One region of the Marinococcus sp. LNHM4E3-1 genome, then DNA from elsewhere that is predicted to be linked to it. Evidence: predicted binding sites of a transcription regulator. Region 1 holds the regulator's gene; the other holds the start of a gene.
What was found. Region 1 encodes Rex, which represses fermentation and respiration genes when NADH is low (regulators of the CRP and FNR family bind a similar motif). Its sites were predicted from a motif close to TTGTGAAATATTTCACAA; they were not measured.
Positions count from the first base shown of each region.

Region 1 (4,204 bases):
ATACCACCAGCGGTTTTTTCTTCTGATTCTACCTGTTCGAGTACGAGTCGATCACCTAAAGGCTTTAACAAGGAAAACAACCTCCTTAGAATATTTTCATCGTCCGTTATATGTAACGGGAACGACAGTAACAACATTTGTTGTTAGCACTCTTTCCATTCGAGTGCTAAACCCAATTATTATATTAATCAACCTGGGCTTTGTTTGCAAGAGGGAAGCGAAAATTTTTTCTTCCTTTTCCCACTCCAGCGCTTGATGGCACCTGAATTCACATTCCCTGCTAATCGTTTTATTAACCTTATATTTCAAAATTGTCATAAATTCGCAAGCGCTCTCTTTATTCTTCCTGCAGGTACCTGTGATACAATTAGAGCGTTCGAAATTGGATTTAACCGAGAGAGATTAGGAGTGATCCCCTTCCATGGCCGCACGTTACTGGAGCATTGTTATTATTTATGTACTTATGCAGCTTTCGGGCATCGTTGCCGTCCCGGCCCTTTTGGCTGTAGGCAGCTTTGATTCCGCACAGCAGGCTTCGTACTTCTGGATTTTTGCGAGCTTTATCGTCGCTTTGATTGTTATTTTGATTCTGCTGATTCCTGAAAGAGGCCAAAGTCTTGCGTTTAATAAACCAAAAATGCCGTGGCCGAATTCCGTCGCCTGGATTTTTATCGGGTTCGCTCTCGCATACGCCGGTCAGATCGTTGCCGGTTTGATTGAACAGAACCTGCTCGGCATCGATACGGCGTCTGAAAACACGGCGCAGATCATCGAGCTTGTTAACAGCATGCCGGCCTTTGTCATTATTGTAGCTGTGATCGGACCGATTCTCGAAGAGCTGGTGTTCCGTAAAGCTATATTCGGCTCGCTGTACAAACGAACGAACTTTTTTATTGCCGCTATTATCAGCTCCCTGATATTTGCTGCTGTGCATTTGGATTTCACCCACCTGCTCGTTTACACTATGATCGGCTTTGTGTTCGCTTATTTGTATGTCAAAACCGGCCGCATCATCGTGCCGATAATCGTCCACTCCATCATGAACGCATTTGTGGTCGGTATTCAGGTATTGTTCCAGGATGAAATCGAACGCATTATGCGTGAAGCCGAGAGCGCACTTATTCTGCTTGTTCAGGGGTTGATGTAATATGAAAGCTTCTACCGCTGCCCTTTTTTACTTTGTGCTCGGCGGAGTCCTGCTGATGTTTACGTACTTTTCCGTCAGCGAGTCCTCCTGGTCGTTCTGGAGCATTCTGCTCGCTGCCTTTGCCGCCTACGACCTCGTGATGGGGTTCAACTATCTGCGCCTCATGTCGGAGCAGAAAAAGAAGAAATAGCAAAAGGGACCGCCTGAATGTTGGCTGGTCCCTTTTTTATGGGTCAGTATAAATGAAGTATCCTGCTGGCAGCCTATTCGTTGTCCAGCGGATAATTTTTCAGAAAGTACACGAGCGTCTGCAGCTCGATGGCAAGATCAATATGATGCACGCGTACAGACGCAGGGACGGATAAGCGCGCCGGGGTAAAGTTCAGAATGCCGCTGATGCCTGCCTCCACCAGTTTTTCTCCAGTCGTCTGGGCGGCGGCGGACGGCACGGTGAGCATTGCTACGGAAACGTTATGCTCTTCAAGCTTCTCCGCCAGATCATCGGTATGATACACCGGCACATTTCCAATCTGCTCTCCCACCATGTCTTTATTGATATCAAATGCAGCCACAATCCGGGTGTTTTCATTTTTGGAGAAATTGTAGCGAAGCAGCGCCTTCCCGAGGTTCCCGACGCCGAGAAGTACGACGTCTGTCGCCTCATCCTGGTCCAGGGTAGTCCGGAAAAACGACAGCAGGTACTGTACATTGTAGCCGTACCCTTTCTTGCCGAGCGCGCCGAAATATGAAAAATCCCGGCGGATTGTTGCCGAATCCACCTTGACCGCCTCACTCAATTCGGTTGAAGAAACGCGGGTTTTGCCTGTTGCATACAGGCTTTCCAGAAATCGATAATATAGGGGCAGCCGCTTTGCGGTTGCCTGCGGAATTTTTTGCTGGTCTGTATTCATAATTATTTCCACCTAAATGTATTGTCATTGTCTGTAGACAGTATAGCATGCGTCCCTATGAAAACGTACCGAAACGCTTACCTGCAGCAAGACGTATCCTATTTCGCGTTTCGCCGAAAAGTACGATACACTGATACTATCAGAGTTGTTATTAAAGGAGCTATATAAATATGATTTTACTTCAATGTTCGGGTGTCACCAAGTCTTTTGGGGCAGAAACCGTACTTGATCAAATAAAACTCGAGGTAAAGGAAGGTGAGCGGGTGGCCCTGGTCGGCAAAAACGGGGCCGGCAAATCCACTCTCCTGAAAATTCTTGCCGGTGAATCCTCGTATGATTCCGGTTCGATCACGATGCCAAAGGGCACGACATTCGGGTATCTTGAGCAGCATACCGGCCTGAACAGTGATAAAACGATGTGGGATGAAATGCTTGATGTTTTTACCCACCTGCAAAAAGCTGAAGCGGAGCTGCGTCGTATGGAATCGAAAATGTCCGAGCCCGATATTATTGACGACGCCAGGGCCTATGAAAAGCTGATGGCCGACTATGACCAGCGCCAGCAGGAATTCGAAGCGCGCGGCGGCTACCGCTACGAGTCCGACATCCGCACGGTGCTGGCGGGTCTTGGCTTTGGCAGCTTCTCCCTCGACACGCCGGTGCAGTCGTTAAGCGGCGGCCAGAAGACCCGTCTTGCTCTCGGCAAGCTACTCCTGGCCAAGCCGGAGCTCTTAATTCTTGACGAGCCGACCAACCATCTTGATATGGATACACTGCGCTGGCTCGAGCAGTATTTAAGCAGTTATCCGGGGGCTGTCCTGATCGTTTCCCACGACCGGTACTTTCTGGACCAGATCGTAACGAAGGTATACGAAATTATTCATAAGAAAGCCCGTTTGTTCTACGGCAACTACAGTGCCTTTCAGGAAAAACGGGCCGAGCTGTTTGAACAGGAAATGCAGGCCTATGAAAAGCAGCAGAAGGAAATTTCTGAGCTTGAAGACTTCGTGCAGAAAAACATCGTACGCGCATCTACAACAAAACGGGCCCAGAGCCGGCGGAAAAAGCTCGAGAAAATGGATAAGCTCGACAAACCGCAGCGGGACGGCAAATCCGCTACTCTGCGCTTCGACATCGACCGTCAGAGCGGCAACGATGTATTGAAAGCAGAAGACCTCACCTTTCGTTTTGACAACAAAGCGCCTGTGTTCGAACGTTTAAATGTCCGGGCCCAGCGCGGTGAGAGCATTGCGCTGATTGGACCAAACGGGACGGGGAAAAGTACCTTTTTAAAAACGATCAAGGGAGACTTTGAACCGGATGAAGGGCATATTCAGCTCGGAAGTAAAGTAGATCTCGGCTATTACGACCAGCAGCAGGCCGAACTGAATTCAGGCAAAACCGTCCTGCAGGAGCTGTGGGATGAATATCCGCTCGAAAACGAAAAGGATATTCGTACCGTGCTCGGCCAGTTTTTATTTACCGGCGAAGACGTGCTGAAGCAGGTGTCCGACCTTAGCGGCGGCGAAAAAGCGCGCCTCTCGCTCGCCAAAATGATGATGCAGAAGTCGAATTTTCTGCTGCTTGACGAGCCGACCAACCATCTCGATCTCGACAGCAAGGAAGTGCTCGAAGACGCTCTGATTGATTACCCGGGAACAATTTTGTTTGTTTCCCACGACCGGTACTTTCTGAACCGGATTGCAACACGCATTCTCGAAATGGGGGACGGCGACGTCCGCAACTACATCGGGGATTATGATTACTATTTGTTCAAAAAAGAAGAAGAACGGGAAAAAGCAGCGCTTCAGGCCGAGCGTGAAGGACCGAAGCAGGAGGATGCCGGTGCGGCTAAATCCTCGTTTGCAGACGACAAAGCAGCCAAGCGGGAGGCCCGCAAGCGGCAGCGCCGCATCGAGCAAATTGAACAGGATATTGAAGCCAAGGAACAGCTCGTCGAGGAGCAGGAAGCAGCTCTTTTCGAGCCCGACGTATACGAAGACCATGAAAAGGCCGCCGGCTATCAGACCTCAATCAATGAACTGAGAGGCGAGCTAGAGCAGCTGATGGAGGAATGGGAAGAGCTGCAGCTCGAAGAATCCAGTTCCTAGTTACAGCAAAACCCGTGTTCTCTGCAAAAGAGAGC
Region 1 is NZ_JBQLID010000025.1:6,782-10,985, reverse strand. It holds gene groES (co-chaperone GroES) at 1-71, opposite strand, end outside; gene ACTRXI_RS16015 (lysostaphin resistance A-like protein) at 422-1,147, shown strand; gene ACTRXI_RS16010 (DUF4305 domain-containing protein) at 1,149-1,337, shown strand; gene ACTRXI_RS16005 (redox-sensing transcriptional repressor Rex) at 1,411-2,058, opposite strand; gene ACTRXI_RS16000 (ATP-binding cassette domain-containing protein) at 2,229-4,169, shown strand.

Region 2 (4,204 bases), on a different contig from region 1:
GCTTCGTTCGTCCTTTGGACCGATTGGCTCTAGAATCCCCGCTCTCTTACGGAGTATTCCGGCTTTGTTCTGGTTCGGGATACAGACATGGCTCGGGGCGCAGGCTTTGAATCAGATTGCCTCGAGCTTTATAGGCTTTGAAAATGTATGGGTGTGGTTTTTTGGCTTTCAGGCCCTGCAGATTTTTCTTTCGGCTAAAGGTATTGAATCCATCAAATGGGTGGAAATTATCGGTTCTGTCATCATAATGGGCGGTATCATCTACTTAATTTTCCTGTTTTTAACGACGTTTGGATTTGAGGTGCAGGCAGCCGCGAATGTGGACGGATCCTGGGGCATTCCGCTCTGGCTTGCAATGACCGTATTGGTGGGACAGTTTGCAGCCCTTCTGATTAACGTGTCAGACTACACAAGATACGTCCCGAAAAAGACAAAAACATCCACCTATATTAATGCTCATCTGGTTGGTATGGTGCCGCCGAGCATTCTGCTTCCATTTATTGGCATGCTCGGAGCGGCTGCGGTTGGAATTTGGAACCCGATTGATGTTATTTCCGAATATATTCCTTCTACCGTGGCAAGCATTATCGTACTGATTTTTATTGCGATAGCCCAGGTGACGACGAACTTGATGGCTAACATTATGCCACCGGCGCTAGTAGCAATGGACCTTTTTAAAATTTCCTGGGCGAAGTCATGCATCATCATTGGTATACTCGCTACGTTCACATGCCCGTGGTGGCTGATGAATGCTGCATATTTTACAACCTTCATTGCCATTGTTTCCGCCTTTTTGGGGCCGGTATTCGGTGTAATGATTGCAGACTTCTTTTTCGTGCATAAACGGAATTATAACGTAGCAGCGCTGTACGAACAAAGCAAGCTGTTCCAGGCTTTTAAAGGATGGAATCCCGCAGCTATTATATCCATTGTTGTTGGTACTGCCGTTTCCTTTATTAATATTGACGGCTCATGGTTTATCGGCGGCCTGCCGGCACTGCTTCTTTATACTGTATTAATGAAATACTGGATTGCAGGGCACGAACCCTATGTCCAGGAGGGCATGAATCAAAGCTTCATTGAAGAAGAGACAATGAACGAAAAACCGGAGCCCCAGTGGATAAAGCAATAATAAGAAGAAATGAAGAACAGGCAGCTGCCTGTTCTTTTTGTATTTAAATTCTTTATTTAGTATAATTATACATAAAGGGAGGCAGGGCGATGGTGCAACTTATAGAATTTTTACAGGAAACCTATGACATCGATTACGCGGCGGAAAGTATTCAGCAGAAAGCGGCGGAATTGTTTTTTCCGGAAATGAATGAAAAAGAAAAGATAGAAGCTGCCTACTTATTTGTGCGTGATAAAGTCAGCCATTCGTGGGATATTCAGGGTAAAACAGTTACCCGGAGAGCCTCGGAGGTGCTGAAATACCGCGAGGGGATCTGCTGGTCCAAGTCTCATCTGCTGGCGGCGCTTCTCCGCTCGGAAGGGATACCATGCGGCTTCTGCTACCAGCGGCTAACTCTCTTCGAAGAATCGTCAGACGGCTACTGCATTCATGCTTTAAATGCCGTCTATCTTCACGAAGAAGACAGATGGGTGCGGCTGGACGCAAGGGGCAATAAACCCGGCATTGACGCACAATTTTTTACCGATAAAGAACAGCTGGCCTTTAACGTGGAGGAGGCAAAGGACGAGCAGGACTACCCGGGAATATACGCGGAACCGCCGGCAGAGCTTCTGAGTGTCCTGGACCGTCACGAGGACCCGGTGTATATGTATCGGTACGCGCTTCCGGAGTCGCTTGTTAAAGCTCCTTAATCATTTTTGGCATATGACATAATAAAATTCAAAATCGTTCCGGGAGGATAAGACCTGGAACGATTTTAATATCTGCCATACTTTTGCCACAATATGTTAATAGCTTTGTCATAAATAGTATGTGATTTTTATCACGTTCAGGAGCATAATAATATCGAGTCATGTGAATAATTTCACTTGAATTTGTGAAATAGTGAACAGGGGAGGGGTTTCTACAGTGGATGAGTTGATTTTAGCCAGAATTCAATTCGGATCGACGACGATTTTTCATTTTTTCTTTGTGCCTTTATCGATCGGACTTGTTTTTATGGTGGCAATTATGCAGACATTATATTATTTCCGCGGTAAAGAAGTGTATTTAAAAATGACGAAGTTCTGGGGCCATCTTTTTTTAATTAATTTTGCAATCGGGGTGGTGACTGGTATCATTCAGGAATTTCAGTTTGGTATGAACTGGTCGGAATATTCCCGTTTTGTAGGCGATGTGTTCGGGGCGCCACTAGCAGTAGAGGCTCTGCTGGCCTTCTTTATGGAATCGACCTTTATCGGGCTGTGGATTTTTGGATGGAATCGTCTGCCAAAGGGCATTCACCTGATGTGTATCTGGCTGGTGGCGCTTGGAACGATTCTTTCAGCCATGTGGATTCTCGCAGCCAATGCTTTTATGCAGGAGCCGGTCGGTTATATTTTGCAGAACGGCCGGGCGGAAATGAATGATTTCTTTGCTCTTCTTTCCAATCCTCAGTTTTTAGTGGAATTTCCGCACGTTATATTCGGTGCTTTTGCGACAGGAGCGTTTGTTATAGGCGGCGCAAGTGCTTATAAAATGCTGAAGGGAGAAGAGGTTTCCCTGTTTAGGAAATCATTTGCCCTGGCGATGGCGCTTGGTCTGATCGGTGGTATGGGAACAGCATTCAGCGGCCATGTGCAGGCGCAGCATTTGATGGAGTCACAGCCGATGAAAATGGCAGCCAGTGAAGCTCTCTGGGAGGACAGTGAAGACCCGGCCGGGTGGAACCTGTTTGCCTGGATGGATGTCGAAGCGCAGGAAAATAAAGCACAGCTGGAGCTTCCGTATCTGCTCAGTTATCTTGCCTATGAAGAATTTGAGGGCTCAGTGCCAGGAATGAAGACACTTCAGGCGGAATACGAAGAAGAGTATGGCCCGGGAAACTACATCCCGCCGGTAAACGCAACCTTTTGGAGTTTCCGGGTTATGGTTGGTGCTGGAATGGTTATGATTACAGCTTCAATGCTCGGTCTCTGGTTTTTATTCCGGAAAACGCTTCTTGAACGCCGCTGGTACTTAAAGCTGATGATGGCACTTATTGCCTTCCCGTTTATAGCAAACACCGCCGGATGGATCATGACAGAAATTGGCCGGCAGCCGTGGACCGTTTTTGGCTTGATGACGACTGCTGCTTCGGTCTCTCCAAATGTTTCAGTGGGGTCGCTTTTATTTTCCATCATTACATTTACTACAATTTACCTGCTGCTTGGCCTTGTGATGGTTTATTTATACATTAAAGAAATCAAACAAGGCACTGAGCATGACCCGGAGGATGAAGATCAGGAGCCGGTGATAGATCCATTTGACAAGGAGGCATATGAACATGGAGCTCAGTGAATTTTGGTTTTTGCTGGTGGCTGTTTTGTTTGTTGGATTTTTCTTCCTGGAAGGATTTGATTTCGGCGTCGGCATGGGCACGAGGGTATTGGCAAAAAACGACCAGGAGCGCCGGGTGCTGATCAATACCATCGGCCCGTTCTGGGACGCCAACGAAGTATGGCTGATCACGGCCGGAGGAGCGGTGTTCGCTGCGTTTCCTCACTGGTACGCTACTATGTTCAGCGGCTACTACATCCCATTTGTATTCGTCCTGCTCGCTCTGATTATCCGGGGCGTGGCGTTTGAGTTCCGGGGAAAGGGCCGTCACATGTACTGGAAAAAAACGTGGGACTGGAGCATTTTTCTTGGAAGCCTTATGCCGCCATTTTTGTTTGGCGTGTTGTTTACGAGTATGCTCAAGGGCATGCCAATTGATGAAACGATGACAATGAGGGCGGGGTTTACCGATTTTGTCAATATATACTCGGTGGCCGGCGGCCTCACGCTCGTAATTTTATGCTACTTGCACGGTATGATGTTTTTGACGTTGAAAACAGTCGGAGAAGTACAGGAGCGGGCGCGTAAACATGCTCGGAGATCCGCAGCGGCTGTTTTCTCTGCGCTGATTGTTTTCGTGGTGCTGTCTGTTTTTAATACTGATATGTATGTGGTTAAAGGCGGATGGGTGGCAGCCATTACCGTTGCTGCTGTAGTAAGCTATGCCGCTGCATTTCTTTTCTCCCTGCGGGGAAGAGACGGCTGGGCGTTTAT
Region 2 is NZ_JBQLID010000004.1:149,798-154,001, reverse strand. It holds gene ACTRXI_RS05925 (NCS1 family transporter) at 1-1,132, shown strand, start outside; gene ACTRXI_RS05920 (transglutaminase-like domain-containing protein) at 1,222-1,824, shown strand; gene ACTRXI_RS05915 (cytochrome ubiquinol oxidase subunit I) at 2,042-3,451, shown strand; gene cydB (cytochrome d ubiquinol oxidase subunit II) at 3,438-4,204, shown strand, end outside.
Region 2: ACTRXI_RS05915 (cytochrome ubiquinol oxidase subunit I) is a predicted target of Rex. The motif match lies at 1,986-2,003, and genes of this name have one in related genera.